DNA from 2 places in the Sphaerisporangium dianthi genome. Region 2 is predicted to be linked to the other one. Evidence: predicted binding sites of a transcription regulator. Region 2 holds the regulator's gene; the other holds the start of a gene.
The links. The regulator HspR, encoded in region 2, represses chaperone genes until heat shock. The targets are predictions, from matches to a motif close to ANTTGAGTCNNNNNGACTCAANT.
Positions count from the first base shown of each region.

Region 1 (15,028 bases), on a different contig from region 2:
GCCGCCGCCGTCCCCGCGGGCTCCGCGCGCCGGATGCGGTGGTGGACCCCGTACGCCTTCCTCGCCCCGTACCTGGTGCTGTTCGCGGTGTTCATGGTGCTGCCGATCGGCTTCGGCTTCTACACCAGCCTCCACGAATGGGACATCAGCCTGCCGGCCAAGCCGTTCGTGGGCCTTGAGAACTACGCGGAGCTGTTCGACCCGTCGAGCGTCGACGGCTCGCGGTTCTGGATGGCGATGCGGGCGACCGGCATCTTCACCGTCTTCTCCGTGCCGCTGCTCATCCTGGTGCCGCTGCTGGTGGCGCTGATGATGAACGGCCGGTTCCGCGGGCGCAACCTCTACCGCGCCGTCTACTTCGCCCCCTACGTGCTGGGCGTGGCCGTGGTCGGGTTCGTCTGGCGGTACCTGCTGGACGGCAACATCGGCCTGGTGAACCACTACCTGGGCCTGGACGTGCAGTGGACCACCGACGTGCCTCCCGCCTGGATCGCGCTCATCGGCGTCACCGTCTGGTGGACGCTCGGCCTGAACGCCGTCATCTTCCTCGCCGGGCTGCAGGACATCCCGCGCGAGCTGTACGAGGCGGCCATGGTGGACGGCGCCGGCCCGCTCGCCCGCTTCCGCTCGGTCACGCTGCCGGGCCTGCGCCCGGTCATGGTGTTCGTGGTCAACGCCACGATCCTGGCCTCGGCCAACATGTTCGGCCAGTCCTACCTGATCACCGCGGGGGCGCCCGCGGACCAGACCAAGACCGCGATCTACCTGATCGCCGAGACCGGCCTGCGGCGGTTCGACATGGGCACCGCGTCGGCGATGAGCTTCATCCTCGCGGGGTTCCTGATGTGCGCGAGCGCCCTGGTCTTCGGCGCCTTCCGCGACAGGAGGAAGCGATGACCACCCTTGCCCCACCCCGGGCGCGGCGCGCCCTGCTCCATCTGGTGCTGGCCGTCGTCGCCGCGCTCTACATCAGCCCGCTGGTGTACATGCTGCTCACCTCGTTCAAGACCCGCGAGGGTGCCGGGGCGACCGAGCCGCAGTGGATCCCGAGCCCCGCCACGCTCGGCGCGTACCGGGAGATCCTCAACAGCCCCGACAGCCCGATCCTCACCTGGTTCGCCAACAGCCTCATCGCGGCGATCGGCCACGCCACCCTGGTGCTGGTCACCGCGGCCCCGGCGGCCTACGCGCTCGCGCGGCTGCGCTTCCGCGGCCGCTCGGCCTTCTTCACGGTGATCGTCGCCACGCTGTTCGTGCCGCCGGTGGTGCTGCTCATCCCGAACTTCCTCATCGTCAACGAGCTGTCCTGGGTGGACAGCCTGCCCGCGGTGATCGTGCCCGCGGCGGCGGGCGGCTTCGGGGTGTTCTTCCTGCGGCAGTTCTTCCTCGGCCTGCCCACCGAACTGGAGGAGGCGGCCGAGCTGGACGGGTGCGACCGCTGGCAGATCTTCACCTCGATCGCGCTCCCGCTGGCCAAGCCCGCGCTGGTCACGCTGTTCCTGCTGTCGTTCCTGACCAACTGGAACGACTTCCTGTGGCCCATTTACGTGCTGCTCAGCCCCGACTCCCTGACGCTTCCCGCCGGGCTCGGCAACTTCCAGAGCGCCAACACCATCCGCTACGACCTGCTCATGGCGGGCGCGGTGATCGCCAGCCTCCCGGTGATCCTGCTGTACCTGGTGGCCCAGCGCTGGGTCATCGAAGGCATCTCCCGCTCCGGCCTGAAGGGCTGACCCGGGCCGCGTGTACCCCTCCTGCCGCCCGTGACCTCGGGCGGCAGGGACGCGCTAGGGGCGCACGCGGGCTTCCTCCGCCGGTTCGCAGGGCTCCAGGGGCGGGGCGTCGAGGTTGCAGGCGGCCTTGCGCTCGGGGGCGCGCAACACGTTGGTCCTGATGGTGACGAAGGTCAGCAGCGCGGCGCAGACCAGCATGGCGGCGCTGGTCAGGATGGCGGCGCGGAACCCGGAGGTGAAGGCGGCCGGCGAGGTGTAGGCGGCTCCGGTCAGCCCGACCAGCGGGGGGATGGCCGCGACGGCCAGCAGGCTGCCGGTCCTGGCCACCGCGTTGTTGACGCCGCTGGCCACCCCCGCGTACCGCTCGTCGGCCGTGGCCAGCACCGTCGCGGTCAGCGGCGCGACCGCCGCGGACAGGCCCAGCCCGAAGAGCACGACGGCGGGCAGCACGTCCAGCACGTAGGACGCGCCCGGGCCGACGCGGCTCATCAGCACGAGCCCGCCCGCGCACAGCAGGATGCCCACGGTCATCGGCAGGCGCGGCCCGATGCGCTTCGCGAGCTCGCCCGAGCGGGGGGACAGGATCAGCATCAGCAGCATGACCGGGAGCATCGACGACCCGGCGGCCAGCGGCGAGAATCCGGCGGCCACCTGGAGCTCCACGACGAGCAGGAAGAACACCACGCCCATCGCCGCGTACATGATCAGCGTCACCACGTTGACGGCGGTGAACTCGCGGGAGGCGAACACGCGGACCGGAACCAGCGCCGACACGGCGGCCCCGTTCCGGGAACGGCGGATCTCCAGCAGGACGAACGCGGCGCCCAGCACGACACCGGCGATCGCGGCCACCAGCGGGATCGCCGTCCCGCGCTCGATCAGCCCGTAGGTGATCCCGGCGAGGGCCACGGCGGCGAGCACGGCGCCGAGCACGTCGAACCGGCCGGCGGCCCCCTCGTCCCTGGTCTCGGGCACGTGCCGCGCGGCGGTCACCACGGTGAGGGCCGCGATCGGCAGGTTGATCAGGAACACCCAGCGCCAGCCCGCCGTCTCCACCAGCCAGCCGCCGAGCAGCGGCCCCACGGCGCCGGCGACCCCGCCGAGGCCGGACCAGGCGCCCACGGCGCGCGGGCGGTCGTCGCGGGCGAAGGACGACTGGATGATCGCGAGTGAGCCCGGCGTGAGGAGCGCGCCGCCGATGCCCTGGAGCGCGCGGGCCAGCACCAGCGTGTGGATGTTGGGGGCGAGTCCGCACAGCGCCGAGGCCAGGGCGAACCAGACCACGCCGACGATGAAGACCTTCCGCCTGCCGTACCGGTCGCCGAGGGAGCCGCCGAGCAGGATCAGCCCGGCCAGGGTGAGGGTGTAGGCGTTCACCGTCCACTGCAGCCCGGACATCGAGGCGCCGAGATCGTCTCCGAGCCGCGGCAGGGCCACGTTGACGACCGTGCCATCCAGGAAGGCCATCCCCGAGCCGAGCACGGTGGCGAACAGGACCCACCGGCCTTGTGGGGATTTAATCCGGATTCCACCCTTTTCCATGCTGCCCATCATGCTCGACCCTCAGCGTGCTCCGAACATCCCGTCTTGCCCCCGCCCCGCCCATGCCGGGGGCCGAGGCGGTGCGCTCGTGTCGCGAACGCCGGTCCCGGCGCAGGAGCAGTGCGCAGAGCAGGGCGACCAGGACGGCCGGCAGCGGCAGCCAGAACACCCGCTCCAGCAGCCGGCCGGGCGAGTCGGGCGCCACAAGGAGGCCGGGGACGGCCGGGCCGAACGGCAGCGCGGCCAGCAGGACCACGGTCAGCGCCGTCTGGTGCCACAGGAAGACCGTCATCGCCGACAGGTTGGCCAGGACGACCGCCGCCCACACGCGCGGACGCCGCATGAGGGAGGTCAGCGGCCGGTGCAGCAGCATGGCCAGGCCCACCTGGGCGATCCCGAAGCACACCGCGGCCAGGGTGGGCGGGCTCAGGTTGGACACCCGCGCCCCGGTGACTCCGATCATGCTCGCCGGGTAGCCGAAGCCGGTGACCAGGACCACCGTCCCCACCGTCCCGCCCGCCAGCATCGCCGCCGCTCCCCACCCTCCGCCGAGCCCCCGCGCGTCACCGGCCCCGCGGGCGAGACCGATGGCGTACGGGACGAGCCAGCCGGCGAGCACGTTGGTCCAGGCGGGCCACGCGGGGCCGCCCAGGCCGAAACGGACCACGTCCGTCACCAGCACCAGCGCGACCGCCGTGACGGCCGCATGCACGGGCCGCACCCGCACCAGCAACGGAGTGACCGCGGTGAGCAGGCCGTACACGCCGAGGAACCACAGCGGGCCGAGGGCCGGCCCGGCCAGGGAACGCAGCGACCCCGGCGACACGCCGGCCGCCGCGAGCAGGACCAGCAGCCCGGCCCACACCATGAGCAGCGGCCCGGCCGGGACGAGCAGGCGGCGCAGGCGCAGGCGGACCCACGCCCCGCCCGGCTCGCGGCCGAGGCCGCGCGCCGCCGCGTACCCGCCCACGAAGAAGAAGACGGCCAGCGTCTGGAGCGCCCACGACAGCGGGACGAGACCGGGCATGGCGGAGAGCGGGCTGGTGACCCGGAGGTGTCCGAGATCGTCCACCACCCAGGCGGTCACCAGCCAGTGCCCCGCGATCACTCCGAGGATCGCCAGGGCGCGCAGCGCGTCGGCTCCCCGGTCGCGCGCGGCCGGCGTGCCCGCCTCGATCCGCCCGGCGAACGCGTCCCACGCCCGCCGCCCCGGCAGCGCCGCGCGTGCTCCGAGCAGGGTCCCCGCCCGCCGTGTCACGGCGCGCTCACTTCGGAGGCACGGCCGAGGGTGATCAACGCCAGGTTCCGCAGGGACACGCCACCCGGCCGGAAGTAGTCGCTGTGCCCGGCCGCTCCGGCCGCGAAGAGCCGCACGCCGAAGGAGGGGCGTGCGGGGTCTGCGCCGAAACCGAGATGCCCGATGCGCACCGGCGGGACGAAGCGCATCCAGTCGTTCCCGCCGCGGCCCGCCCACAGCCGGGCCCGGGCGCCGAGATCCCGCGCCCGGCCGACCCCGAGGCCGGGGCTGCCGAAGACGGCCACGTCGGCCACGGGCAGGCCGGGCAGGGCCTTCGCGCAGACCACCGAGCCGTAGCTGTGGCAGAGCAGCGTCATCGGAGCGGAGGTGATCGAGCGGACGCGGGCGACGGCGCGGCGCAGTTCCCCGGCGCCGTCTTCGGCGACCGCGTCGGTGGCCGCCGCGAGACTGACGGCCCGCGGGCTGTCGTACCCGAGCCAGGCGATCACCGCCGGCCGGGCCGCCGGGTCCAGGGCCCGCACCTGCGCGACCAGGGCGCGGGCGGCGCCGCCCGGCGTGCTGTACGCCTTGCGCCGCCCGCCGTCGAAGGTGGCCCGCGTGACGTCGGCGCCGGGCACGATGACGGCGACCCGGTCCGCCGTCGCCAGGTCGCCGAAGACCTTGACCATCCGGTCGTCGGGAGTGGGGGAGAGCAGGGTGAGGACGCCGAGTGCGCCGGTGAGGGAGATCGCCGCGAAAGCGCTCCTGGCCATGGGGGAGCCTCCTGTCCGGATCGCGGCGCGCCGCCGCGAACACAGCAGCAAGCTAGGAATCGCGATCGCTGACCCGCGTCCCCGGCAGGTGTGGTCTTCTCCGCTCCCACCCCGGTACCCGGCCGCGCGGTGCGGTGGCACCACGGGGTGAGGCGGAGAGTCACCCCTGAGGGTGACGCCGGGCGGGGGCGTGGCTCGTACGCTGGTGCGGTGATCTCGCGTGCCTGGTCCGGGTTCGTCCGGCTGGCGTCGCCGCCGGCCGCGGCGCTGGTCACCGGGACGGCGGAGCCCGCGGGCCCGCGGTCGCGGTGGCTGCGGCCCGCCGTGCCGGCATGGGCGCGGTGGGCGCCGTTCGCCACCGTCGACCTCGTTGTCGTCGCCGACCTGGCGCTGGCCTACATCCTGCTCGCCACCGGCGTGTCCTACCTGCAGACGGAGGCGGCGGCGTCCCACTTCTCCGCCGACGGGCCCGTCCTGATCGTGCTCGCCGCCGCCTACGCGGTGCCGGTCGCTCTGCGCGAGCGCTGGCCGGTGGCGGCGTGGCGGATCTCGGCGATGGCGGCGGTGGCCGGCGGCCTGGTCAACCCGCGCATCCTCAACGGGGCGATGGGCGGTGCCGCCGGCCACGGCGACGGCGTGATGCCCTACGTGGCCGCCCAGGTGATCACCTATCTGCTCTGCGCCTACTCGATCGCCGTGCGCGCGGATCGGAACGTCGCGATCGGGGTCTGGGTCGTCTCGGCGGTGGGCGCGTGGATCATCCACCCGAACTCGATGTTCCTCGCCACGGTCCTGGTGACGGTGGCCGTGCTGTTCGGCCAGAACGTCCGGGCACGCAGGCGGGCGACCAGCCGGCTGGACGATGAGCGGCGGCGCGGCGAGGAGCAGCGGGCGGCGCGCATCGTCCTGGAGGAGCGCACGCGCATCGCCCGCGAGCTGCACGACATCGTCGCCCACCACATGTCGGTGATCGCGATCCAGGCGGAGGCCGTGCCGCTGCGGGCCCGGGGCGACGTCGCGGCCCTGGAGGGAGGGCTGGCCGAGATCAGGGTGCTGTCGCTGGCGGCGCTCGCCGAGATGCGCCAGGTGCTGGGCGCCCTGCGTGGCGCGGACGGCCGCCGGGAGACGGCACCGCAGCCGGGGCTGGACCGGCTGGACGACCTGATCGGCAATGTCCGGGCCGCGGGGCTCGCCGTCACGACGGAGGTGTCCGGCCCTCTCGACCTGCCGGCCGCGGTCGGCCTGTCGGCGTACCGGATCCTGCAGGAGTCGCTGAGCAACGCGATGCGGCACGCGCCCGGGTCGCCGGTGCGAGCCGAGATCGAGCGGACGGCCGCCGAGCTGAGGGTGAGCGTGACCAACGGCCCCGGCGGCGCGCCTCCGCCCGCCACCCCGGACGGGCCGGGCCAGGGGATCGCCGGAATGCGTGAGCGCGCGGCACTGCTGGGTGGCACCGTGGAGGCCGCGCCCATGGCGGACGGCGGGTTCGCGGTGACGGCCACCCTGCCGCTCGCCGCCGCCGAACCCGCCGCGCCGGAGGAGCCGTGATCCGTGTCCTGATCGCCGACGACCAGGGCATGGTCCGTACCGGCTTCACCACCTTCCTCGGCACCCAGCCCGACATCGAGGTCGTCGCGGAGGCCGTCAACGGGCAGGAGGCGGTGACGCGGGCGGCGGAGCTGGCGCCGGACGTGGTGCTGATGGACGTCCGCATGCCGGTGATGGACGGGCTGGAGGCGACGCGCCGCATCCTCGCCGGCACCGCCACCAGGGTCCTGATCCTGACGACCTTCGACCTGGACGACTACGTCTACGAGGCGCTGCGGGCGGGGGCGAGCGGCTTTCTGCTCAAGGACGCATCCGCGCAGCAGCTCGTCGAGGCCGTGCGGGTGGTCGCCGCAGGGGAAGCCCTGCTGGCCCCCTCGGTCACCAGGCGGCTGATCGCCGAGTTCGCCCGGCTCGGCGGGCCGCGGGCGCCGACCGTGAAACGGCTGGCCGAGCTGACCGGCCGCGAGACCGAAGTGCTGGCGCTGATGGCCCAGGGCCTGTCCAACGGAGAGATCGCCGGGCGGCTGGTGGTGTCGGAGCAGACGGTGAAGACGCACGTCGGCCGCGTCCTGGCCAAGCTGGGCCTACGCGACCGTGCCCAGGCGATCGTCTTCGCCTACGACACCGGCCTGGTGCGTCCCGGCGACTGACGCAACGTCGCTGATTACAGAATTACGATCGCTGCAAGCGAACAAGCGCAGACATGGGAACAATCTCGGGCTCTCATTAATTGAGTCGATGTAACTCAACCCTTGGAGTTCGCATGAGTGAGAGCTTGATCCTTCCGGTGCTCCCGCTGGACGACGAGGTCGTCCTGCCCGGCATGGTCGTCCCCCTCGACCTGTCGGACGCCGAGGTGCGCGCCGCCATCGACGCCGCGAGGGCCACCTCACAGCAGAGCAAGCCGCGGGTGCTGCTTGTTCCGCGCATCGACGGCAAGTACGGCGCCGTCGGCGTCTCCGCGGTCGTCGAGCAGATCGGAAGGCTTCCCGGCGGCGAGCCCGCCGCCGTCGTCCGCGGCGTCGAGCGGGTGCGCATGGGTTCGGGCACGACCGGCCCCGGCGCCGCGCTGTGGGTCGAGTCGACCCACATGGAGACCGTCCCGGCCGACGGGCGCGCCGAGGAAGCGGCCAAGGAGTACAAGGCCCTGGCCACCACCATCATGCAGAAGCGCGGCGCGTGGCAGATCGTCGACGCCATCAACCAGATCGAGGACGCCTCGGTCCTCGCCGACAGCTCCGGGTACGCGCCGTGGCTGACCACAGCCCAGAAGGTCGAGCTGCTGGAGAACGCCGACCCGGCCGAGCGCCTCGGCCGGCTGGTCGAGTGGGCCCGCGAGCACCTGGCCGAGCTCGACGTCGCCGAGACGATCCGCAAGGACGTCCAGGAGGGCATGGAGAAGCAGCAGCGCGAGTTCCTGCTCCGCCAGCAGCTCGCCGCCGTCCGCAAGGAGCTCGCCGAGCTGAACGGGGACGCCGCCTCCGAGGAGGAGGACTACCGCGCCCGCGTCGAGGCCGCCGACCTGCCCGAGAAGGTCCGCGAGGCCGCGCTGAAGGAGGTCGACAAGCTCGAACGCACCTCCGACCAGTCGCCCGAGACCGGCTGGATCCGCACCTGGCTGGACACCGTCCTCGACATCCCGTGGAACGAGCGCACCGAGGACTCCTACGACATCGCCGCCGCGCGGGCGGTGCTCGACGCCGACCACACCGGCCTCGACGACGTCAAAGAGCGCATCATCGAGTACCTCGCGGTGCGCAAGCGGCGCTCCGACCAGGGGCTCGGCGTGGTGGGCGGCCGCCGCAGCGGCGCCGTCCTGGCGCTGGCCGGCCCTCCCGGGGTGGGCAAGACCTCCCTCGGCGAGTCGGTCGCCCGCGCGATGGGCCGCACGTTCGTCCGCGTCGCCCTCGGCGGCGTCCGCGACGAGGCCGAGATCCGCGGCCACCGCCGCACCTACGTCGGGGCGCTGCCCGGCCGCATCGTCCGGGCGATCCGCGAGGCCGGCAGCATGAACCCGGTCGTCCTGCTGGACGAGGTGGACAAGGTGGGCGCCGACTACCGGGGCGACCCGACCGCGGCGCTGCTGGAGGTGCTGGACCCGGCGCAGAACCACACCTTCCGCGACCACTACCTGGAGGTCGAGCTCGACCTGTCGGACGTGCTCTTCCTGGCGACCGCCAACGTCCTTGAGGCGGTGCCAGGCCCGCTGCTCGACCGCATGGAGATCGTGACCCTCGACGGATACACCGAGGACGAGAAGGTCGCCATCGCACGCGACCACCTGCTGCCCCGCCAGCTCGACAAGGCGGGCCTGACCGCCTCCGACGTCACCGTGGACGACGACGCGCTGCGCAGGCTCGCCGGCGAGTACACCCGGGAGGCCGGCGTGCGTTCGCTCGAGCGGGCGATCGCCCGGGTGCTGCGCAAGGTCACCGCCAAGGCGGCCCTGGACGAGACGGCGCTGCCGGTGCACGTCACGGCGGACGACCTGGTCGGCTACCTCGGCCGGCCGCGGCACGTCCCTGAGTCCTCGCTCCCCGAGTCGGCGCAGCGCACGGCCGTGCCCGGCGTCGCGACCGGGCTCGCGGTCACCGGCGCGGGCGGTGACGTCCTGTACGTCGAGGCCTCGCTGGCCGACCCCGAGACCGGCTCCACGGCCGTCACGCTCACCGGCCAGCTCGGCGAGGTGATGAAGGAGTCCGCGCAGATCGCCCTGTCCTACCTCCGTTCGCGTGGCGCCGAGCTGGAGCTGCCGGTCGGGTCCCTGAAGGACCGGTCCGTGCACATCCACGTCCCGGCGGGCGCGGTCCCGAAGGACGGCCCGTCGGCCGGCGTCACGATGACCACCGCCCTGGCCTCGCTGCTGTCGGGCCGCCCCGTGCGGTCGGACGTGGCGATGACCGGCGAGGTCTCGCTCACCGGCCGGGTGCTGCCGATCGGCGGGGTCAAGCAGAAGCTGCTGGCCGCCCACCGGGCGGGCATCACGACGGTGCTGATCCCGGCGCGCAACGAGCCCGACCTGGACGACGTGCCCGAGGAGGTCCGCAACGAGCTGACCGTCCACGCGGTGAGCGACGTGCGCGAGGTGCTGGACATCGCGCTGACCCCGGCCACGGTGGCGGAGCCGGCCGCGGCCTGACCGTGAGGCCCGGCCGGGCCTCACCCCTGGGCCGTAGTTCTTCGGCCGCCTTCGCCTGGCTTCGTCCAGGCGAAGGCGGCCGGACAATTTTGGACGAATCATCTGGCCGCTTGACCAGATGATTCGTCCATGTTGTTATGAGGGTGTGATCTACGGAACCCCTGAACTGGAAGCCCCCGACAAGTCCGTCCTCGGCGAGATCGAGGAGATGCGCCGCGACCTGAAGTACCGCCTCGCCGAGCCGCACCGCTGGGACGGCCAGCTGCGGCGCCAGCTCCAGGCGCGGGCGATCCAGGGGTCCAACTCCATCGAGGGTTACCGGGCGAGCGTCGAGGACATCGAGTCCATCATGCTGGGGGAGGAGCCGCTGGAGACCTCGCGCGCGGTCACGAGCGAGATCGCCGGATACCAGCAGGCGCTCACCTATGTCCGCCAGCTGTCGCCGGCCAGGTCCTTCCGCTTCGACCTCGGCATGCTCAACGCGCTCAACTTCATGATGATCGGCCACCACCACGACAAGTCCCCGGGCGTCGTGCGGCCGGGCGGCATCTACGTTCGGAACTTCTCCACGGGGGAGGTGGTCTACGAGGGTCCGGACGCGGAGGACGTCCCCGGCCTGCTCGACGAACTGGTCGCGTGGCTGAATGGAGGAGACGCGCACCAGCCCAGCTATGTCCGGGCCGCGATGGCGCATTTCAACCTCGTCGCCATTCATCCCTGGAGGGATGGCAACGGACGTATGTCCAGGGCGCTGCAGACACTGGTGCTCGGCCGCGATCAGATCACCACGCCAGAGTTCTGCTCCATCGAGGAGTGGCTCGGCCTGGGGGAGAACACCGTGGACTACTACCGGGCGCTGCGAGATGCGCAGCAGGGCGTCTGGTCGCCCCACGACGAGATGTTGCCGTGGGTGCGGTTCTGTCTGCGGGCGCATCACATGCAGGCCCAGCGGGTGCGGCGGCGCCTCGCCGAGGCGGGGGAGGTGTGGATGCTCCTGGAGGAACAGATCGACAAGGAGGGTCTGCACACCCGGTGCGTCTCGGCGCTCTACCAGGTCTTCGTGTCACGGCGGCTGCGGCGTGCCACCTACCAGGCCGAAGAGTCGCTGAGCCAGGGACAGGCCGCGCGCGACCTTCGCGAGCTGGCGGCGCGCGACTGGCTCACCCCGTACGGCGAGACCAAGGGACGCTTCTACGCCCCCGGCCCCCGGATGGAGCGGGTCAAGGCCGACTTCGCCGCCCGCATGGAGCCGCTGCGCGACCCCTACCGCGCCCTCCTGTGACGTGCGGCGCGCGGGTAAGTGCGTGCTTTCCAGCGCACAGATAACCGAGTACCGTTCGGTTTCATGCACCCGGGAGTGGTCGCGGCCGAGACGCCCGACAAACCTGCAGTGATCATGGCGAGCTCCGGACGGGTGCTGACCTACCGCGAGCTGGACGAGGAGTCCAACCGGCTGGCGCGCCTCTTCCGGTCGGCCGGGCTGCGGCCGGGGCAGCACGTCGCCTTCATGCTCGAGAACCATCCGCTGTTCCTGGTCGTCGCCTGGGCCGCCCACCGCTCCGGGCTGTACTACACCGCGATCAGCTCCCGCCTGCGGCCGGACGAGCTGGCCTACATCGTCGGCAACTGCGAGGCCGAGGTCTTCATCTCCTCGGCGTCGCTCGCCGGCGTCGCGACGTCGATCACCGAGCGCACCCCGCGCGTCCGGCTCAGGCTGATGATCGACGGCGTCGCCCCGGGCTTCGCCTCCTACGAGGAGGCCGTGGCCGCGCACCCGCCGGAACCGGTCGAGGACGAGTGCCAGGGAGCGGACATGCTCTACTCCTCCGGCACCACCGGGCGCCCCAAAGGCGTCAAGCCGCCGCTGAGGCGCGCGCCGCTCGACGCCCCCGGCGCCCTGCTGCGACTGGTGCGCTTCCTGTTCGACCCGCCGTCCGATTCGGTATACCTGTCTCCCGCCCCGCTGTACCACGCCGCGCCCCTGCGCTACTGCATGGCGTTCCAGCGCATCGGCGCGACGGTCGTCGTGATGGAGCGGTTCGATCCCGAGCAGGCGCTCGCGCTGATCGAGAGACACCGGGTGACGCACTCCCAGTGGGTGCCGACGATGTTCATCAAGATGCTCAAGCTGCCCGAGGCCGTGCGCGGCAAGTACGACCTGTCCTCGCTGGCCTGCGCCATCCATGCCGCCGCGCCCTGCCCGGTCCAGGTCAAGGAGCAGATGATCGCCTGGTGGGGCCCGATCGTCCACGAGTACTACGCGGGCACCGAGGGCAACGGCTTCCTGTATGTCGGCCCGCACGACTGGCTCGCCCACAAGGGCACCGTGGGACGCCCGCTGCTCGGCGTCGTGCACATCTGCGACGAGGACGGCGACGAGCTGGCGGCCGGCGAGCACGGCACGGTGTACTTCTCCGACGGGCCGCGGTTCGAGTACCACGGCGACCCGGAGAAGACCAGGGCGGCGCACGATCCGCAGGGCCGGGGCTGGACGACGCTCGGCGACATCGGCTATCTGGACGAGGACGGCTTCCTCTACCTCACCGACCGCCGCTCCTACATGATCATTTCGGGTGGGGTCAACGTCTATCCGCAGGAGGCGGAGAACGTCCTCTCCCTCCACCCGAAGGTGGCGGACGTGGCGGTCTTCGGAGTGCCCGACGAGGAGATGGGCGAGGCGGTGAAGGCCGTGGTCCAGCCCGTGGAGCGCGCCGGGGCCGGGCCGGCGCTGGAGGCCGAGCTCATCGCGTACTGCCGGGAGCGCCTCGCCCACTACAAGTGCCCGAAATCAGTGGATTTCCGGCTGGAGCTTCCCCGCCATCCGACCGGGAAGCTGTACAAGCGCCTCCTCAGGGACGAGTACTGGCCGTCACCTGAGAGGTGATCGACCCGCCCGCGGCGGCCGCGGCGACCGGTGGGCAGCCGTAGAGCGCGCGCACGGCGGCCAGGTCGGCCTGGCTGAAACCGTCGCGCTGCCCGATCTGCGCCGGCATGAGCGGCACCAGGGTGTCCAGCCCGTTGGCGCTGAAGAAGTTCCTCCCGTACAGCATCACCGAGCCGTAGTCGAGGGTGCCGAACAGGCGGTTCTGCTCGGGCGCCAGCTTCTGGAACTGGGACTCATACCCTTTCATCACGTTCTCCAGATGAACGGTCACGGCGTTGTCCCGGTCGGAGCGCGAATGCTCGTGGTAGAAGCCGACCGCGTGCAGCAGCTCGTGGATGGCGACGCCTTTTCGCTCGCATCCCGGGCCGATCGAGACGTCCTGCGGCTGAGAGCCCAGGCGTCCCACGTACGAATAGCAGCCGTGGCCGGAGATGACGTTCAGATATCCCGCCTCTCCGGTGCGCGGGACGAAGCGCACGCAGGTGCCGTCATGGAAGGCCCTGATCGCCTGGGTCACCGCTTCGCGCGCCGCCGAGGTGAGAGTGGGGGAGAGCACGTAAGGCACCTTCTTGTCCGGCCACAGCGCGCCGGTCTGCGTGGTGGCCGCGCCGGACGAGGAGCCGGGGCAGGCGGGGCGTTCGGGCGGCGCCGGGCCCGGCGGGGCCGCCGGCGGCGACACCGACAGCCGGGCGGTCTCGGGGAAGATGCCCGGCATCCGGACCTTCCCGGCGGACGCCTCCGTGGGCGTCCCGATGACGATGTCGCCTTCGGTGATGGCGTGCCCGTCGATCTCGGCGAACCCGATCGTGTGCGGTTGCCCGGTTATGTCCGGGGTGGTGATGGAGAGAGAGGGGTGTTCGAGCTGCTGCTGCCAGAGCGAGTCCAGTACGTCGTCATCGTCCTCGTCGTCGGCGACGGCCGGCGGGGCGCCGGTCAGCAGTCCGGACAGGATCACGGCCAATATCAGTTTATGTCTCATATCCATACCCCCGGAAAGCGTTCGCGACGGCGCACGGACCGTCGCCGGGGAAACCTACCCATGTGATCATCCGGCACTCTCTGAAAGGATCCCTCCGGTACGGGAGCCGCCGCCCGGTACGCGGGGGACGGCCGGAATTGTCGGCCCTTTCTCCTTATCCCGGCTTTACATTTCCGTCTTGCGGCGGGCGAGTGATTCCCCAGGTCAGCGCCTCCTGTGCAGGTCATCGCGGCACGCGCCATCGGCCGCGCCGTCGCGGGAGACAGGACGCGGGCGACGTTCAGGAGACGTTCAGTCAGGGCTTAGGAAGGTCTTATCGCCGGTGCGCCATCATCGATTTACCGGTCCTCAACCGGCCGCCGCCGAATAGCGGCGTATGCGGACGACCTTGGGGGAAAGAGATGAGCACCGAAGACCCGCGTGAGCACAAGACCGGCGACACCGCTCCGGTGGAGGCGCCGACGGCGCACGGATGGACGCAGTTCGGCCGGACCGCGCCCCATGCGGGAGGTTTCCAGCACCATTCGAACGCCCCAGGGGCGTGGACCGGGGACACCGTCCAGTCGCCGGTCTTCCCGGCGGGCGGCGCCGCGAGCGGATGGTGGACGACCGGACGCAAGGCGGTGGCGGGCCTGGCCCTGGCGGCGGTGGCGATCGGAGGCGGGGCCGCGGGGGCCTTCGTCGCGACGGCCGCCGCGGGCACCCCGACCCTGATCTCCAGCCCGATCGTCCGGCCGGCGTCCGACGCCGCCGCCGCGACGGTGGCCGACGTGGCGCGAGCGGTGCAGCCGTCCGTGGTCTCCATCACCGTGACCAGCGGCTCCGGCCAGGGCGAGGGCTCGGGCGTGATCCTGTCCGACGACGGCCTGATCCTCACCAACAACCACGTGGTCGCCGGAGCGGGACAGGACGCCAAGCTCCAGGTCAAGTTCAGCGACGGCAAGGTCGCCCAGGCCGACGTCGTCGGCACCGACCCGGCCACCGACCTCGCCGTGGTGCGGGCGAAGGGCGTCTCCGGGCTGACCAAGGCGACGCTCGGCGACAGCGACAAGCTACGGGTCGGCGACGCGGTCCTGGCCATCGGAAGCCCGCTGGGCCTTGAGGGCTCGGTGACCGCCGGCATCATCAGCGCGCTCGACCGCACGCTGACGGTCGGCGGCGAGTCCCAGCAGCAGCGCCCGCAGCTCCCGCCC
Region 1 covers NZ_JBHSFP010000003.1:271,269-286,296, forward strand. The annotation lists gene ACFO60_RS07260 (carbohydrate ABC transporter permease) at 1-897, shown strand, start outside; gene ACFO60_RS07265 (carbohydrate ABC transporter permease) at 894-1,733, shown strand; gene ACFO60_RS07270 (MFS transporter) at 1,788-3,275, opposite strand; gene ACFO60_RS07275 (acyltransferase family protein) at 3,250-4,533, opposite strand; gene ACFO60_RS07280 (alpha/beta hydrolase) at 4,530-5,285, opposite strand; gene ACFO60_RS07285 (sensor histidine kinase) at 5,496-6,833, shown strand; gene ACFO60_RS07290 (response regulator) at 6,830-7,483, shown strand; gene lon (endopeptidase La) at 7,597-9,972, shown strand; gene ACFO60_RS07300 (Fic family protein) at 10,118-11,254, shown strand; gene ACFO60_RS07305 (AMP-binding protein) at 11,318-12,856, shown strand; gene ACFO60_RS07310 (M12 family metallopeptidase) at 12,822-13,835, opposite strand; gene ACFO60_RS07315 (S1C family serine protease) at 14,237-15,028, shown strand, end outside.
Region 1: lon (endopeptidase La) is a predicted target of HspR. The motif match lies at 7,562-7,584, and genes of this name have one in related genera.

Region 2 (15,028 bases):
GCTTGACGGCCAGGATCAGCGTCTCGGCGAGCTCGGCGGCCTCGCTGTTGGTCACGACCCGCACGCCGTGGCGCTCGCGCAGCGCCTGGGCGCGCTCTGGGCGCCGCGCGGTCGCCACGATCTCGTCCTGCTTGACGCCGGCGCGCAGCAGCCCTGACAGCAGGGCCTCGCCCATCTTGCCGGTTCCGAGAATCGCGATCATCTCTGCGCACCTTGTGTAGGAGTCGGGGAACGCTCGAAGCCTACCGACTGCCGGGCGGTCAGAGCCTTGCCAGAGAGCGGGCCAGCAGCCCCAGGTCGGCGGGGCGGCGGGCCAGGTGGCGGGCCAGGTGGGGGTACCAGCCGGCGCCGTAGGGGACGCGCACGCGCACGCGGGCGCCGAGACCCGCGAGCCGGGCCTGCTCGGCCGGCCGCACGCCGTAGGACATCTCGTATTCGACGCCGTCGCGCTCGCGCTCGTTCAGCACGGCGAGCGCCGAGGCCACCTCGACGAGCCGCCGGTCGTGGGTGGCGACCACCACGCGTCCCTCTCCGGCCATGAGCTCCTTGAGACAGCGCACGAACGAGCGGTCGATGGCGGCGGGGTCGCGATGGGTCACGGCGACGGGGCCGTCCCCGTGGCCGCGGCGGAGCCGGACGCGGCCGAAGGCCCGCGCGCGGCAGTGCTCCTCGGCGCCGCGCAGGCACGCCTGCACGGTGACGCCGGTGGCGGGGTGCTCCTCCAGCAGCGCGGCGTGGACGCGCAGGGCGGCCTCCGCCGTCGCGGGCTCCTCCCCCTCGACCGTCACCGTGGCGCCCACGTCGCCGGCGGCCTGGCAGACGCGGGCGGCGTTGCGGCGCGCCAGGTCGTCGTCGAGGCCGAGCCCGAGGGAGGACAGCCGCAGTGACAGGTCGGCGCCCTTGGCGATGCCGCGGCGGTCGAGCGCGTCGAGCAGGGTCAGCCGGTCTTCCACCGCGCGGGCGGCCCGGGCCGTGTCGCGCGCCTGCCCGTCCAGATGGTCCAGCGTGACCAGCAGGCCGTCCGCGACGAGCCCCGCCGCGACCGAGGCGGCGTCCTCAGGGCCGTCCCCGGCCACATAGCGGCCCGCCAGCGCCCGGATGACCCCGGTGTTCCTGACGACGCTCTCGACGCGGTCGCTGCTCGACGCAGCCAGCAGAACCTGACGCAACACCATCGGCACCCTTCCCGGCACGGCTGATGGACGGCTAATGGGGAGAGACCTCCCCACCCTACGGCGGTTCAGGCGTCGATCATGGGAGGCTGCCTCAGGTTGCGGTTTGACAACCAACCGAAAACAGCTGTCGTTTTATAGGGGGTTTATACGCATGATCTACCGAAGGTGCCATAAGTCGGGTCCAACGATGGGACCGCCGGCGCCGAAGGGGTAGATCGTTGAAGAAGATCCTCATAGCGCTGGCCACAGCCGGCCTGGGTCTGAGCGGAGCACTGATCGCCACGCCCGCGACGGCCGGGACCCAGCAGGCGCCCGATCACACGCCTCCCGCCCCGCAGTGGGCGCAGTGCGACGACCTGCCGGAAGGGATCGAGTGCGCGTCCGTCGCGGTGCCGCTCGACCACTCCCGCCCGTGGGGCAGAACCATCAAGATCGCCATCACACGCAAGAAGGCGACCGACACCGCCCACTACCAGGGCGCGATCCTGTTCAACCCCGGCGGCCCCGGCGGCAGCGGCAGGGCCTACCCGGTCGTCATGCAGACCCGGCTGGGCGCGGCCCTGGCCGCGCAGTACGACCTCATCGGCTTCGACCCGCGCGGCGTCGGCGCGAGCGAGCCGGCGCTGCGCTGCGACCCGCACTTCTTCGACCCGGTGCGCCCGGACTACGTCCCGTCCGGTTGGGCGGAGGAGGCCGCCTGGCTCAAGCGGATGCAGGGCTACTCCAAGGCCTGTGACGCCGCCCACGGCGAGCTGCTGAAGCACATGACCACGGTGGACGCCGCCAAGGACATGGACGAGATCCGCAAGGCCCTCGGCCAGAAGCAGATCAGCTACGTCGGCTACTCCTACGGCACCTACCTGGGCGCCACCTACGCCACTCTGTTCCCGTCCAAGATCCGCCGCCTGGTGCTGGACAGCATCGTGAACCCCGAGCGGGTCTGGTACGACGTCAACATCGACCAGAACCACGCCTTCGAGGTCCGCGCCAAGGACTTCTTCGCCTGGATCGCCAAGTACGACGCCACCTACCACCTGGGCACGGCCGGCGCCGACGTGGAGAAGGCGTTCTACGCGACCCGCGCGAAGCTGAAGGCCACCCCCGCCGAGGGCCGGGTCGGCCCGGACGAGCTGGACGACACCTACCTTTCGGGCGGCTACCTCAAGAGCCGCTGGCCGCTCCTGGCCAACGCCCTGTCCAAGTACGTCGCGGGCGATCCCGCCCCGCTGGTGGCCGCGTACGCCACCTACGGCGACAGCAGCGGCGACGACAACAGCTTCGCGGTCTACTCGGCCGTGGAGTGCACCGACGCCCGCTGGCCGCGCGACTGGGGCACCTGGCACCGCGACTGGTGGGCGTCCTACCGCGCCGCGCCGTTCCTGAGCATGGGCAACCTCTGGTACAACGCCCAGTGCCAGTCCTGGCCGGTGCGCGGCGGCCACCCGCAGCGCATCGACGGGCGGGCCATCAAGAACGCCCTGCTCTTCCAGGACACCAAGGACGCCGCCACCCCGTACCAGGGCGGCGTCGAGATGCACAAGCGCTTCCCGTCCTCGCGCCTGGTCGTCATGGACGGCGGCGGCAACCACGGCCTCACCGGCCGCGGCAACGCCTGCATCGACGACATCTGGAAGGCGTACCTGACCGACGGCACGCTGCCGGCGAGCCTGCCCGGCCCTGACGTCCACTGCGCGCCGTTCCCCGACCCGGTGCCGCCGGCGGCGACCCTGCGGTCGGCGCCGAACTCGGCGGACGATGACTGGGTGCCCGGCGAGCGCTGACCCGCCGGACCACTGAAGCCCCCCAACGGAAGGGCCCCCGACCATCCAGGCCGGGGGCCCTTTCGCGTCCGCCCGTCCAGCGCTCGCGAACCCAGGCGAGATCGGATACGTCGAAGGGTCATGCGGACGATGACGGCGACACTGGTGACCGGATCCCTTCTGCTGACCATGGCCTGCGGCAACACGCCGGGCACGGCCACGGCCACGAGCACGGCCACCGCCACGAGCACTTCCCCCGACCAGCCGGTGACGGCGCCCGCGAACTCGGCGACCGCCACGACGCCGGCGGCCGGAGGCTCCCCCACCAGGCCGAAGGGCGGCACGGTGAACACGCGCAAGGTGCGGTGGGAGAAGGCGCGCCCCTCGCGCGACGGGCGGCGGCTCACGATCACCTGGTGGTCGGGGGTCGAGCCCTGCAACGTGCTCGACCGGGTGAGCGTGCGCGAGACCGCGAAACGGGTGACCGTGACCCTGTACGAAGGCCTGGCCGCGGACGCCGGGGACGTCGCGTGCATCGAGATCGCCCTGCGGAAGTCGACGACGGTGAAGCTCAAGAAGCCGCTCGGCCACCGCAAGATCGTCGACGGCGCGCCCCGCTGACCGTCCCGCGGCGGCCGGAGGCCCGTGGTTCCAGGGTGGAACGCGCGTTCTTGCCACCCTTGTGCGCGGAATAGTGACCGGCCGCGTAGGGTTGAGCCCGACAGACTCAACTCGCTTGACAAAGGGTCGAGCGGAGTTACGATTGAGTCACTCGCACTCAACTTTTACTACAAGGACGTACTCATGGCACGTGCGGTAGGTATCGACCTTGGGACGACCAACTCCGTCGTCTCGATCCTCGAGGGCGGTGAGCCCACCGTCATCGCCAACGCGCAGGGCTCGCGCACGACTCCGTCGGTCGTGGCCTTCGCCAAGAACGGCGAGGTCCTCGTCGGCGAGGTCGCCAAGCGGCAGGCCGTCACCAATGTCGACCGGACCATCCGCTCGGTCAAGCGAGAGATGGGCTCCGACTGGTCCGTCGAGATCGACGGCAAGAAGTTCTCTCCCCAGCAGATCAGCGCCTTCGTCCTGCAGAAGCTCAAGACGGACGCCGAGGCCTACCTCGGCGAGAAGATCACCGACGCGGTGATCACCGTTCCCGCGTACTTCAACGACTCCCAGCGCCAGGCCACCAAGGAGGCCGGCCAGATCGCGGGCCTCAACGTCCTGCGCATCATCAACGAGCCGACCTCGGCCGCGCTGGCGTACGGGCTCGACAAGGAGAAGGACCAGACCATCCTGGTCTTCGACCTCGGCGGCGGCACCTTCGACGTGTCCCTACTCGACGTCGGCCAGGAGGACGGCCACGGCTTCGTCGAGGTCAAGGCCACCAGCGGTGACAACCACCTGGGCGGCGACGACTGGGACCAGCGCGTCGTCGACGAGCTGGCGACCCGCTTCAAGAACGCCCACGGCGTCGACCTGTCCAAGGACAAGATGGCCCTCCAGCGCCTCCGCGAGGCCGCCGAGAAGGCCAAGATCGAGCTGTCGGCGCAGACCGAGACCTCGATCAACCTGCCCTACATCACCGCCTCGGCCGAGGGTCCCCTCCACCTGGAGGAGAAGCTCACCCGGTCGGAGTTCCAGCGCATCACCGCCGACCTGCTCGAGCGCTGCAAGGGCCCGTTCCACCAGGTCATCAAGGACGCCGGCATCAAGGTCGCCGACATCGCCCACGTGGTGCTCGTCGGCGGTTCCACCCGCATGCCCGCCGTCAGCGAGCTGGTCAAAGAGCTCACCGGCGGCAAAGAGCCGAACAAGGGCGTCAACCCCGACGAGGTCGTCGCCATCGGCGCCGCACTCCAGGCCGGCGTGCTCAAGGGCGAGGTGAAGGACGTCCTGCTGCTGGACGTGACTCCGCTGAGCCTGGGCATCGAGACCAAGGGCGGCATCTTCACCAAGATCATCGAGCGTAACACCACGATCCCGACCAAGCGGTCGGAGGTCTTCACCACGGCCGAGGACAACCAGCCGTCGGTGCAGATCCAGGTCTTCCAGGGTGAGCGCGAGATCGCGGCCTACAACAAGAAGCTGGCCACCTTCGAGCTGACCGGCATCGCCCCGGCGCCGCGCGGCATCCCGCAGATCGAGGTCACCTTCGACATCGACGCCAACGGCATCGTCAACGTCTCCGCCAAGGACCTCGGCACCGGCAAGGAGCAGTCGATGACCATCACCGGCGGCTCGGCGCTGCCGAAGGACGACATCGAGCGCATGATGCGCGAGGCCGAGTCCTACGCCGAGGACGACAAGAAGCGCCGCGAGGACGCCGAGACGCGCAACAACGCCGACGGCCTGGCCTACCAGACCGAGAAGTTCCTGCGTGAGAACGAGGAAAAGGTCCCGGCCGACGTCAAGACCGAGGTCGAAGAAGCGCTGAGCGAGCTGAAGAAGACCCTCGAGGGCAGCGACTCCGCCGCCATCAGGGCCTCCGCCGAGAAGCTCGCCACCGTCAGCCAGAAGATGGGTTCGGCGATCTACGCCCAGTCCCAGGCCGCGGGCGCCGAGGACGGGGCCCCCGGAGCCGGCGCGACCGGTGCCGCGGGCGGCGGCGCCAAGACCGACGACGACGTCGTCGAGGCCGAGATCGTCGACGACGAGCCTAAGCGGGAGGGCGGTGCCGCGTGACGTCCCCGAACTCTGGGAGCGAGCACGAAGGCCTGGTGATCCGCGACAACCGGCGCATCGACCCCGAGACGGGAGAGGTGCGCCAGGGGGCGGGGAAGGCGGCCGGCACGCCTTCCCCCGCCGCCTCGCCCGAGGCGGCGGCGCCGGACGACGGCGTCGCCTCGCAGCTCGCCGAGCGCACGGCCGACCTCCAGCGCCTCCAGGCCGAATACTCCAACTACCGCAAGCGCGTCGAGCGCGACCGGGTGACGGTCCGCGAGCAGGCGGTCGCCAGCGTGCTCACCGAGCTGCTGCCCGTCCTCGACGACATCGGCAGGGCCCGTGACCACGGCGAGCTCACCGGCGGGTTCGCCAAGGTGAGCGAGGCGCTCGAGAGCTCCGTCGGCAAGCTGGGCCTCTCGACCTACGGCGCCAAGGGCGACCTGTTCGACCCGACCGTGCACGAGGCCCTGATGCACAGCTACTCGGCCGAGGTCACCGAGCCCACCTGCGTGGAGATCCTCCAGCCGGGCTACCAGATCGGCGACCGCATCCTGCGCCCGGCGCGGGTGGCCGTCGCCGAGCCGCAGGAGCCGGAGGCCGCCTCCGAAGCGGACGGAGCGGGCGCGGCGGCGGCCGATCCCGAGGACAATTGAGCGATCACCCCTTTGGTCCACGAAGGAAGCGATAGATGAGCACCAAGGACTACCTGGAAAAGGACTATTACGCGGTCCTTGGTGTGTCGAAGACCGCCACAGCCGAAGAGATCAAGAAGGCATATCGGAGGCTGGCCAGGAAGTACCACCCTGACGCCAACCAGGGCAACACCGAGACCGAGGCCAAGTTCAAGCAGGTCTCGGAGGCCTACGACGTCCTGTCCGACAGCAAGCGCCGCAAAGAGTACGACGAGGCGCGCACGCTGTTCGGGTCGGGTCTCGGCGGATACGCGGGGGGCGGCGCCCCCCGCGGTGGCGGCGGCTTCCCGTTCGAGTTCGGCGACCTCTTCGGAGGCACGTCGCAGAGCGGCGGCGGCACGGGAGAGCGCATAGGCGACCTGTTCGGCGGCCTGTTCAACCGTGGCGGCGGCGCGCGCACCTCGACCACGACCAGCCGGCCCCGCCGAGGGCAGGACATCGAGTCCGAGGTCACCCTGTCGTTCATGGAGGCCGTGGACGGCACCACGGTGGCCCTCAGGCTCACGAGTTCCTCGGCGTGCTCGGCCTGCAACGGCACCGGCGCCAAGGCCGGCACGACCCCGCGGGTCTGCCCGACCTGCGAGGGCACCGGCGCGGCCAGCCGCAACCTCGGCAACTTCGCCTTCTCCGAGCCGTGCCGCGACTGCAAGGGCCGCGGGCTGCTCGTCGACGACCCCTGCCCGGTGTGCGAGGGCAGCGGCCGCGGCAAGAGCACCCGCACGCTCCAGGCGCGCATCCCCGCCGGCGTGGCCGACGGCCAGCGCATCCGGCTCAAGGGCAAGGGCGCGCCCGGCGAGAACGGCGGCCCGGCCGGTGATCTGTATGTTCAGATTCACGTGAAACCGCATGCCATCTTCGGCCGGTCGGGCGACAACCTGACCATCACCGTCCCGGTGACGTTCGCCGAAGCGGCGCTCGGCGCCGAGATCAGGGTGCCGGTGCTCCAGGGCATGCCGGTGACCCTGCGGATTCCCGAGGGCACCCCGAACGGCCGCACGTTCCGCGTGCGCGGCCGGGGTGTCACCCGCAAGGACGGAACCAAGGGTGATCTGCTGGTCACGGTCGAGGTGGTGGTCCCCCAGCGTCTCGGCGACAAGGAGAAGGCCGCGCTCGAGGAGTTCCGCGCCGTTTCCGACGGCGTGGATCCCCGCGCCGAGCTGCTCAGACAGGCGAGTACCGAGTAGCCCCGGAAGGAGGCGACGCCGATGGACGCCAATTACTTCGACCTGTCCGACGACACCCCGGTGTACGTCATCTCGGTGGCCGCTCAGCTTTCCGGGCTCCACCCGCAGACGCTCCGCCAGTACGACCGTCTCGGCCTGGTCAGCCCCGGCCGGACGGCCGGACGGGGCCGCCTGTACTCCACCCGCGACATCGTGATGCTCCGCGAGGTGCAGCGGCTCTCCCAGGAGGAGGGCATCAACCTGGCGGGCATCAAGCGCATCCTGGTCCTGGAGACCGAGAACCTCCGCATGCGCGAGGAGATCGGGCGGCTCAGGAGCGAGATGGCGATGATCCGCGCTCTGATCCAGTACCAGCTGCCTCCCGCGTGAGCGAGAGCGCACACCCGCCACGGCCCGGCGGCACCGTTCCGGGCCGCGCGGCGGCATCACCACCGGGCCCGGGTGCGGCTCCGCACCTTCGGCCACGGCGCACATATCGCGGAGCGACGCAGCACTGCCGCACACCCGGCGGGCGCCGGGCGGTCCGCCATGCGAGAAAGGCAAGGTAGGCATGGACTACAAGCTCACGCGTAAGAGCCAGGACGCCCTGTCGGCCGCCGTGCGGCGGGCCGCCGCCGAGGGTCACCCCGAGGTCGCCCCGGCTCACCTGTTCACCGCCCTGCTCTCCCAGAACGACGGCACGGCCGTGCACCTGCTGGAGGCCGTCGGCGCCGACTGGAAGCGCCTGCGCACCGAGGCCGAGAAGCAGCTCGAGCAGCTCCCGAAGGCCCAGGGCGCGACGGTGAGCGCGCCGTCGTCCTCCCGTCAGCTGCTGGTCGTGCTGAACACGGCCGCGGCCAGGGCCAAGCAGCTGGAGGACGAGTACGTCTCGACCGAGCACCTGCTGGTCGGCCTGGCCGCCGACGGCGGCCGCGTCGCCGAGCTGCTCAAGGCGCAGGGCGCGAACGCGAACGCCCTGCTGGAGGCGTTCGAGAAGGTCCGCGGCCACGCCCGGGTCACCAGCGAGAGCCCCGAGGACACCTACCGCGCGCTGGAGAAGTACGGCGTCGACCTCACCGAGCTGGCCAGGGCCGGCAAGCTCGACCCGGTGATCGGCCGGGACAACGAGATCCGCCGCGTCGTGCAGGTGCTCAGCCGGCGCACCAAGAACAACCCGGTGCTGATCGGCGAGCCCGGCGTCGGCAAGACCGCCGTCGTGGACGGCCTCGCCCAGCGCATCGTGGCCGGCGACGTCCCCGAGAGCCTGCGCGGCAAGCGCCTGGTCTCCCTGGACCTCGGCGCGATGGTGGCGGGCGCGAAGTTCCGCGGCGAGTTCGAAGAGCGGCTCAAGGCCGTGCTCACCGAGATCAAAGAGAGCGACGGCCAGGTCGTCACGTTCATCGACGAGCTGCACACGATGGTCGGCGCGGGCGCGGCCGAAGGCGCGATGGACGCCGGCAACATGCTCAAGCCGATGCTGGCCAGGGGTGAGCTGCGCATGATCGGCGCGACAACCCTGGACGAGTACCGCGAGCGCATCGAGAAGGACCCGGCGCTGGAGCGCCGCTTCCAGCAGATCTTCGTCGGCGAGCCGTCGGTCGAGGACACGATCGCGATCCTGCGCGGGCTCAAGGGCCGTTACGAGGCGCATCACAAGGTGCAGATCTCCGACAGCGCCCTGGTGGCCGCGGCCACCCTGTCCGACCGCTACATCACCGCCCGGTTCCTGCCCGACAAGGCGATCGACCTGGTCGACGAGGCCGCCAGCCGCCTGCGCATGGAGATCGACTCGCGTCCGGTGGAGATCGACGAGCTCCAGCGGGCCGTCGACCGGCTCAAGATGGAGGAGCTGGCCCTCGCCAAGGAGACCGACGAGGCGAGCATCCAGCGCCTGGAGAAGCTCCACAAGGAGCTGGGCGACCGCCAGGAGGAACTCGACGCCCTGGTGGTGCGCTGGCAGAAGGAGAAGGCGGGCCTCAACCGGGTCGGCGAGCTGAAGAAGCAGCTCGACGAGGTCCGGTCCGTGGCCGAGCGCGCCCAGCGTGACGGCGACTTCGAGGCGGCCTCCCGGCTGATGTACGGCGACGTGCCGCGCCTTGAGAAGGAGCTCGAAGAGGCGAGCGCGCAGGCCCAGCCCGAGGACCCGATGGTCAAGGAGGAGGTCGGCGCCGACGACATCGCCCAGGTGATCTCCTCGTGGACGGGCATTCCCGCCGGCCGGCTGCTGGAGGGCGAGACCGCCAAGCTGCTGCGCATGGAGGACGAGCTCGGGCGCAGGCTCGTCGGCCAGCGCGAGGCCGTGCAGGCGGTGTCGGACGCCGTGCGCAGGGCGCGCGCCGGGGTCGCCGACCCCGACCGGCCGACCGGCTCGTTCCTGTTCCTCGGCCCGACGGGCGTCGGCAAGACCGAGCTGGCCAAGGCCCTCGCGGAGTTCCTGTTCGACGACGAGCGCGCCATGACCCGCATCGACATGAGCGAGTACGGCGAGAAGCACAGCGTGGCCCGCCTGGTCGGCGCCCCGCCCGGGTACGTCGGCTACGAGGAGGGCGGCCAGCTCACCGAGGCCGTGCGACGCCGGCCGTACACCGTGGTGCTGCTCGACGAGATCGAGAAGGCCCACCCCGAGGTCTTCGACATCCTGCTCCAGGTGCTCGACGACGGCCGCCTCACCGACGGGCAGGGCCGCACCGTCGACTTCCGCAACACGATCCTGATCCTGACCTCCAACATCGGCTCGCAGTACCTGGTCGACCCTGCGCTCGACGGCGTCGCCAAGCGCGACAAGGTCATGACGGCGGTGCGGGGCTCGTTCAAGCCCGAGTTCCTCAACCGGCTGGACGACGTGATCCTGTTCGACGCGCTCGGCTCGGAGGAGCTGTCGCAGATCGTCGACCTGCAGGTCACCCGGCTGGCGCGACGCCTGGCCGACCGGCTGCTGACGCTGACCGTCACGCCGGCGGCGCGCGACTGGCTGGCGCTCACCGGGTACGACCCGCTGTACGGCGCCCGCCCGCTGCGCCGGCTGGTCCAGTCGGCGATCGGCGACAAGCTGGCCAAGCGCCTGCTGGCCGGCGACATCCGCGACGGTGACGAGGTCGTCGTCGACCTCGACGCCGCCGGTGACACTCTGACCGTGCAGGCGTCTCGGTAAGGAATCCGCCAGCATAGGGTCAACGACCCGCCGACGGCGAGGCTCATTGACTACCTTCAGTGCTCGTCCGAGCACGAAAAGGTAGTCAGGGAGTCTTCATGCGTAGTTCGATCAATATCCGGGGGTTCCTCGCGGTGGCCGCGATCGCGGCCGGCGCGGCCTGTCTGGCGACCGGCAGCGCCTCCGCCGCCACGTCCTGCGAGCAGAGCGCCGTGACCGTCCTGCGGTCGCCGGGCTTCGCGTCCGCGGCCTGCCACGCCCTGCACGCGATGGCGGCGCCGCAGGCGGCCACCTCCTCCATCACCGCCCGGCACACCCGGGACGAGCTGAGCGTCGGCTTCGAGCACATCGGGCGCACCTGGGGCCTGCCGTCGCGCACGGCCGCGGTGATCGGCCTGCACGAGCTGCCCGCGATCGCGCGTGGCCCCCTGTCCCGCCTCCCCGAGGGCACGCTGGTCTACCAGACCAGCCGCAAGCTGACGGTGACCGTTCCGGGCCTGCCGCAGCAGGACGACCGGCCTCTGCGGCGCGGCGCGTACGCCTCCGACGAGCCCGCCGCCGCCCCCGCGCCGCTCATGCCCGTCGAGCCGGAGCCCCTGCCCGGCCTGGTGGCCGCGAACGGCCCGCACGGGCTGGGCGCCCGGATCGGCAGGGTGCTCACCGTCGACACGACGATCTCCGGCCTGCGCGTCCGCTGACCCGGGCGCCGGCTCGCGGCGCCGGCTCGTGGCGCCGTCCGAAGCCGCCCCGGCCGGCGAGTGGCGCGCTCGCCTGCCGGGGCGCCCGCCAAGCCCCCCGCACCGCGCGGGCCGTGACGCCTGGGAGTCACGGCCCGCGCGACCTTCACGCCGAGGTCAGCGGGAGACGTCGAGCAGCGCGTCGAGGTCGTCCTCGGGCAGGCCGAGGTCGACACGGATGCGGTAGCGGGTGCGCAGAAGCGCGTCGCGGATGCCCGCGGGGCCCTCGCCGGCGAGGATGCCGTCGGTGGCCCACTCGTGGGCCGCGCGCGGGTCGCCGTAGGCCAGCAGGGTCTCGGCGACGTTCAGCGCCGTACTCGGATCGACGTGCCCGTCGGCCTTGATGGAGTCGACCAGTTCACGGGCCTCGTCCGGGCGGTCGAGCTCGAAGAGGGTGTCGGCGATGCCCGCCCGTGGGTCGACGCTCACCTCGCCCCCGTCGTCCAGCGCTCTCTGGAAGCACTCGAGGGCCCGCGCCGGCTGGCCGGCCTGCCGCCACTCTTCGGCGGCGAGCACGAGGATCGCGGCACGGGACACCTCTCCCGACCCGTAGGCGCGCGCCAGATCGTCGAGCCTCCCCGCCAGAGCCCCGTGATCGTCGTCGAGGAGCGCCTGCTCGAGAAGTCGATCAAGCTGCCCACGTGTCACATGTGCCACAAGACGAGATTACCGAGCGCCGCTCGACTGTGCGGGGACAACGGCAGGCATTACTTACGTCCTGATTTGCACATGTTTGACTACCCTCCGCATGTCTCCCGAGCGAGAGGGCATATTCGCAGCGCCTGGAACGTCACCCGCTCTTCGAAGGAGCTGCGATGGACATGTCCTGGCAGACCACCTTCGTCCTCGCCTGCGCCGCCCTGTGCGCCGCCGTCGTCCCCGGAACCCTCGGGTACGCCACCGCCCGCAACGAGACCGCCGACCAGCAACGCCAGGAACTCGTCCGGCTGCGCGCGGAGGTCCAGACCGCGCGGAAGCTCGTGCGCGGGGTCTCCTCCTTCTGCGAGGCCGAGACCGGCGACGCGGGCGCCTCCTCCTCCAGGTCGTCCGGCTCCCCCGCGCCCCTCGGATCCTCCAGGTCGTCCGGCTCCCCCGCGCCCCTCGGATCCTCCAGGTCGTCCGGCTCCCCCGCGCCCCTCGGATCCTCCGGCCGGCCGGGGTCGCCCCGGACCTGACGGCGCCGCCTCCCGGCGCGTCCGTCAGGCGGCCGGCCCATCGTGGCCGGGCCGCCCGTCGCCGTGCGAGCGCAACTGGCTGGACAGGTAGCCGCGGATCAGCCGCTTGGCCTCCTCCACCAGCGGCGGCCACCCCGCCGGGTCGCGGCGGAAGGCCAGCGTCAGCACCGCGCCCCCGGCCTCGACCGCGACGGTGAGACACAGGTCGAGCTCTTCGCTGTCGGCCATCCCGAACTCGGCGAGGAGCAGGCCGCGCAGCCGACCGGCGATCACGGTGTTGTTCTCCGACGACGAGTCGAGCAGGTTGAGGTCGACCGCGTCGCCGAACCGCAGGAAGCGGAACCCCGGAATGGTCCTGTTCATGTCGACGTACTCGTCGATGATGGCGTCGACCGCGTGCCACCAGCCGGTGTAGTCCTCGGTCATGAAACGCCTGCCGACCCGGGCGATGAAAAGCTCCACATTGCGCTGGGTCAGCGCCTGGGTGATCGCCCGTTTGTCGGGGAAGAACTGGTAGACCGAGCCGATGGCGACGTCGGCCCGGTCGGCGATGCGGGTCGTCGAGAGCGCTTCGTAGCCGACCTCGTCGAGCAGTTCGGCGCAGGCGTCGAGCATGCGCTCGACGCGGCGGGCGCTGCGGCGCTGCGAGGGTTTGCGGCGCAGCGGCATCTGGTCGTCGTCGTCGTGGGAATGGTCAGTGGGCAGCCCGGACACAGCTTCATCTTGCACTTTTCCGGTGCGGCGGTCAGTCCTTCCCGGCCAGACGTCCCATATCGGAATTCATAAGACGGGCAATTCCCCGCAATAGCCCCGGAGAAATACGCGACAGCGCATATCCGATCTTGCCTTCGGCGTTCACCGGGACGACGGCCGTGTTGCGATGGAGGGCCCGCAGAATGTGGGCGGCCACGCGCTCGGGCGGATAGCCGCGCCGCCGCAGCGCCTTCTCGCCCAGCGAGCGGTCGGTCTCGCGGTAGATCGCGTTGCTCGCGATCGGCGTGGAGACGAACCCCGGGCAGATCACGCTCACGCCGATGCCCCTTCCCGCGAACTCGGCGCGCAGGCAGTCGCTCAGCATCTTCACCGCCGCCTTCGACGTCGAGTAGGCGGGCAGCAGCCGCGACGGGGCGAAGGCCGCGAGCGAGGCGACGTTCACGATGTGCCCGCCCTCGCCGCGCTCGACCATCTGCCGCCCGAACAGCCGGCACCCGTGGATGACGCCCCACAGGTTGACGTCGAGGACGCGCCGCCAGTCGGCCACCTCGTGGTCCAGGAAGGGCCCGGCGACGGCGACGCCCGCGTTGTTGACCACGATGTCCGGCGTGCCGTGCTCGTCACGCACCGCCGCGGCGAACCGCTCCATGTCCTCGGCGCGGGAGACGTCCACCTGGCGGGCATGGGCGCCCAGGCCGCGCCGCGAGATCTCCAGCGCCGTGCGCTCGGCGGCCGCGAGGTCGATGTCGGCGCAGATCACCTCGGCGCCGTGGGCGGCGAACGCGCGGGCCGTCGCGCGTCCGATGCCGCTTCCCGCGCCGGTCACGACCACCAGCCGGTGCCGGAACGCCGTGCGCGTCGCGGCCGCCCCGGCTCGCCGTGGTCCTCGCGAGGCCGCCACGCCCTTTCCGATGGAGAACCGCATACGCCCCCTTGAACGGTCGTTGGACGTTCGATCCGAATATAGGACGGGCAGAGCGGCCAGGACCGTTATGGCGTGGCGCGCAGCCCCGCGCAGCCTCGCAGCGACTGCCACCCGGTCAGGGCCTGGGTGCGCGCGGCGCCGGTCAGCGGAATCGGGATGCCCCCGTTGATCCGCGCCGGCGTCCATCGGTCCTTGAGCACCTTCCGTCCCTCGATGGTCAGGGTCAGCACCCCGGTCGCGCCCGTCTGCGGGCCGGAGTTGTAGAAGACGAAGTTGCCCATCCCGTAGTTGACGTAACGTCCCCGCAGGTAACCGCTGCCGAGCAGGATGTGCGCGTGGCCGCCCACGATCACGTCGGCGCCCGCGGCGATCAGCTTGGGGGCCAGCGAGAGCTGGGCCTGGTTCGGGCACTTCTGCAGCTCGGTGCCCCAGTGGAGATGGACGATGACGGTGTCGGAGGTACGGCGCGCCTGCCGGACGGCCTGGATCAGCCGCGCCTCGTCCTTGGCCGAGGCGAGGCCGCCCTTGGTGGCGGTCGCGGTCCAGGCCTGGATGAACTGGCTGTCGAGCACCTGGGTCGCCCCGATGATGGCCACCCGGTTGCCGTTCACGACCTTGCGGAACGGCCGGTACGCCTCGGCGGCGTTCTTGCCGATGCCGACGACGGGAAATCTGGCGCTGCGGATGGCCGCCAGGGAGTCGCGCAGCCCGACCTGCATGTAGTCCATGCCGTGGTTGTTGGCCATGGACGCCACGTCGACGCCCGCGGCCTTGAGCGCGGCGAACGCCGTCGGCGGCGCCCGGAAGGTGTACTGCTTGCCGGGGGCGGGAGTGCCGCCCTGGGTGATGGCGGTCTCCAGGTTGAC
Region 2 covers NZ_JBHSFP010000002.1:81,372-96,399, reverse strand. The annotation lists gene proC (pyrroline-5-carboxylate reductase) at 1-202, opposite strand, end outside; gene ACFO60_RS03460 (proline dehydrogenase family protein) at 261-1,175, opposite strand; gene ACFO60_RS03455 (alpha/beta hydrolase) at 1,394-2,956, shown strand; gene ACFO60_RS03450 (hypothetical protein) at 3,086-3,556, shown strand; gene dnaK (molecular chaperone DnaK) at 3,740-5,623, shown strand; gene grpE (nucleotide exchange factor GrpE) at 5,620-6,258, shown strand; gene dnaJ (molecular chaperone DnaJ) at 6,294-7,481, shown strand; gene ACFO60_RS03430 (heat shock protein transcriptional repressor HspR) at 7,503-7,850, shown strand; gene clpB (ATP-dependent chaperone ClpB) at 8,032-10,611, shown strand; gene ACFO60_RS03420 (hypothetical protein) at 10,710-11,309, shown strand; gene ACFO60_RS03415 (tetratricopeptide repeat protein) at 11,466-11,996, opposite strand; gene ACFO60_RS03410 (hypothetical protein) at 12,164-12,523, shown strand; gene ACFO60_RS03405 (TetR/AcrR family transcriptional regulator) at 12,548-13,192, opposite strand; gene ACFO60_RS03400 (SDR family NAD(P)-dependent oxidoreductase) at 13,269-14,162, opposite strand; gene ACFO60_RS03395 (CapA family protein) at 14,228-15,028, opposite strand, start outside.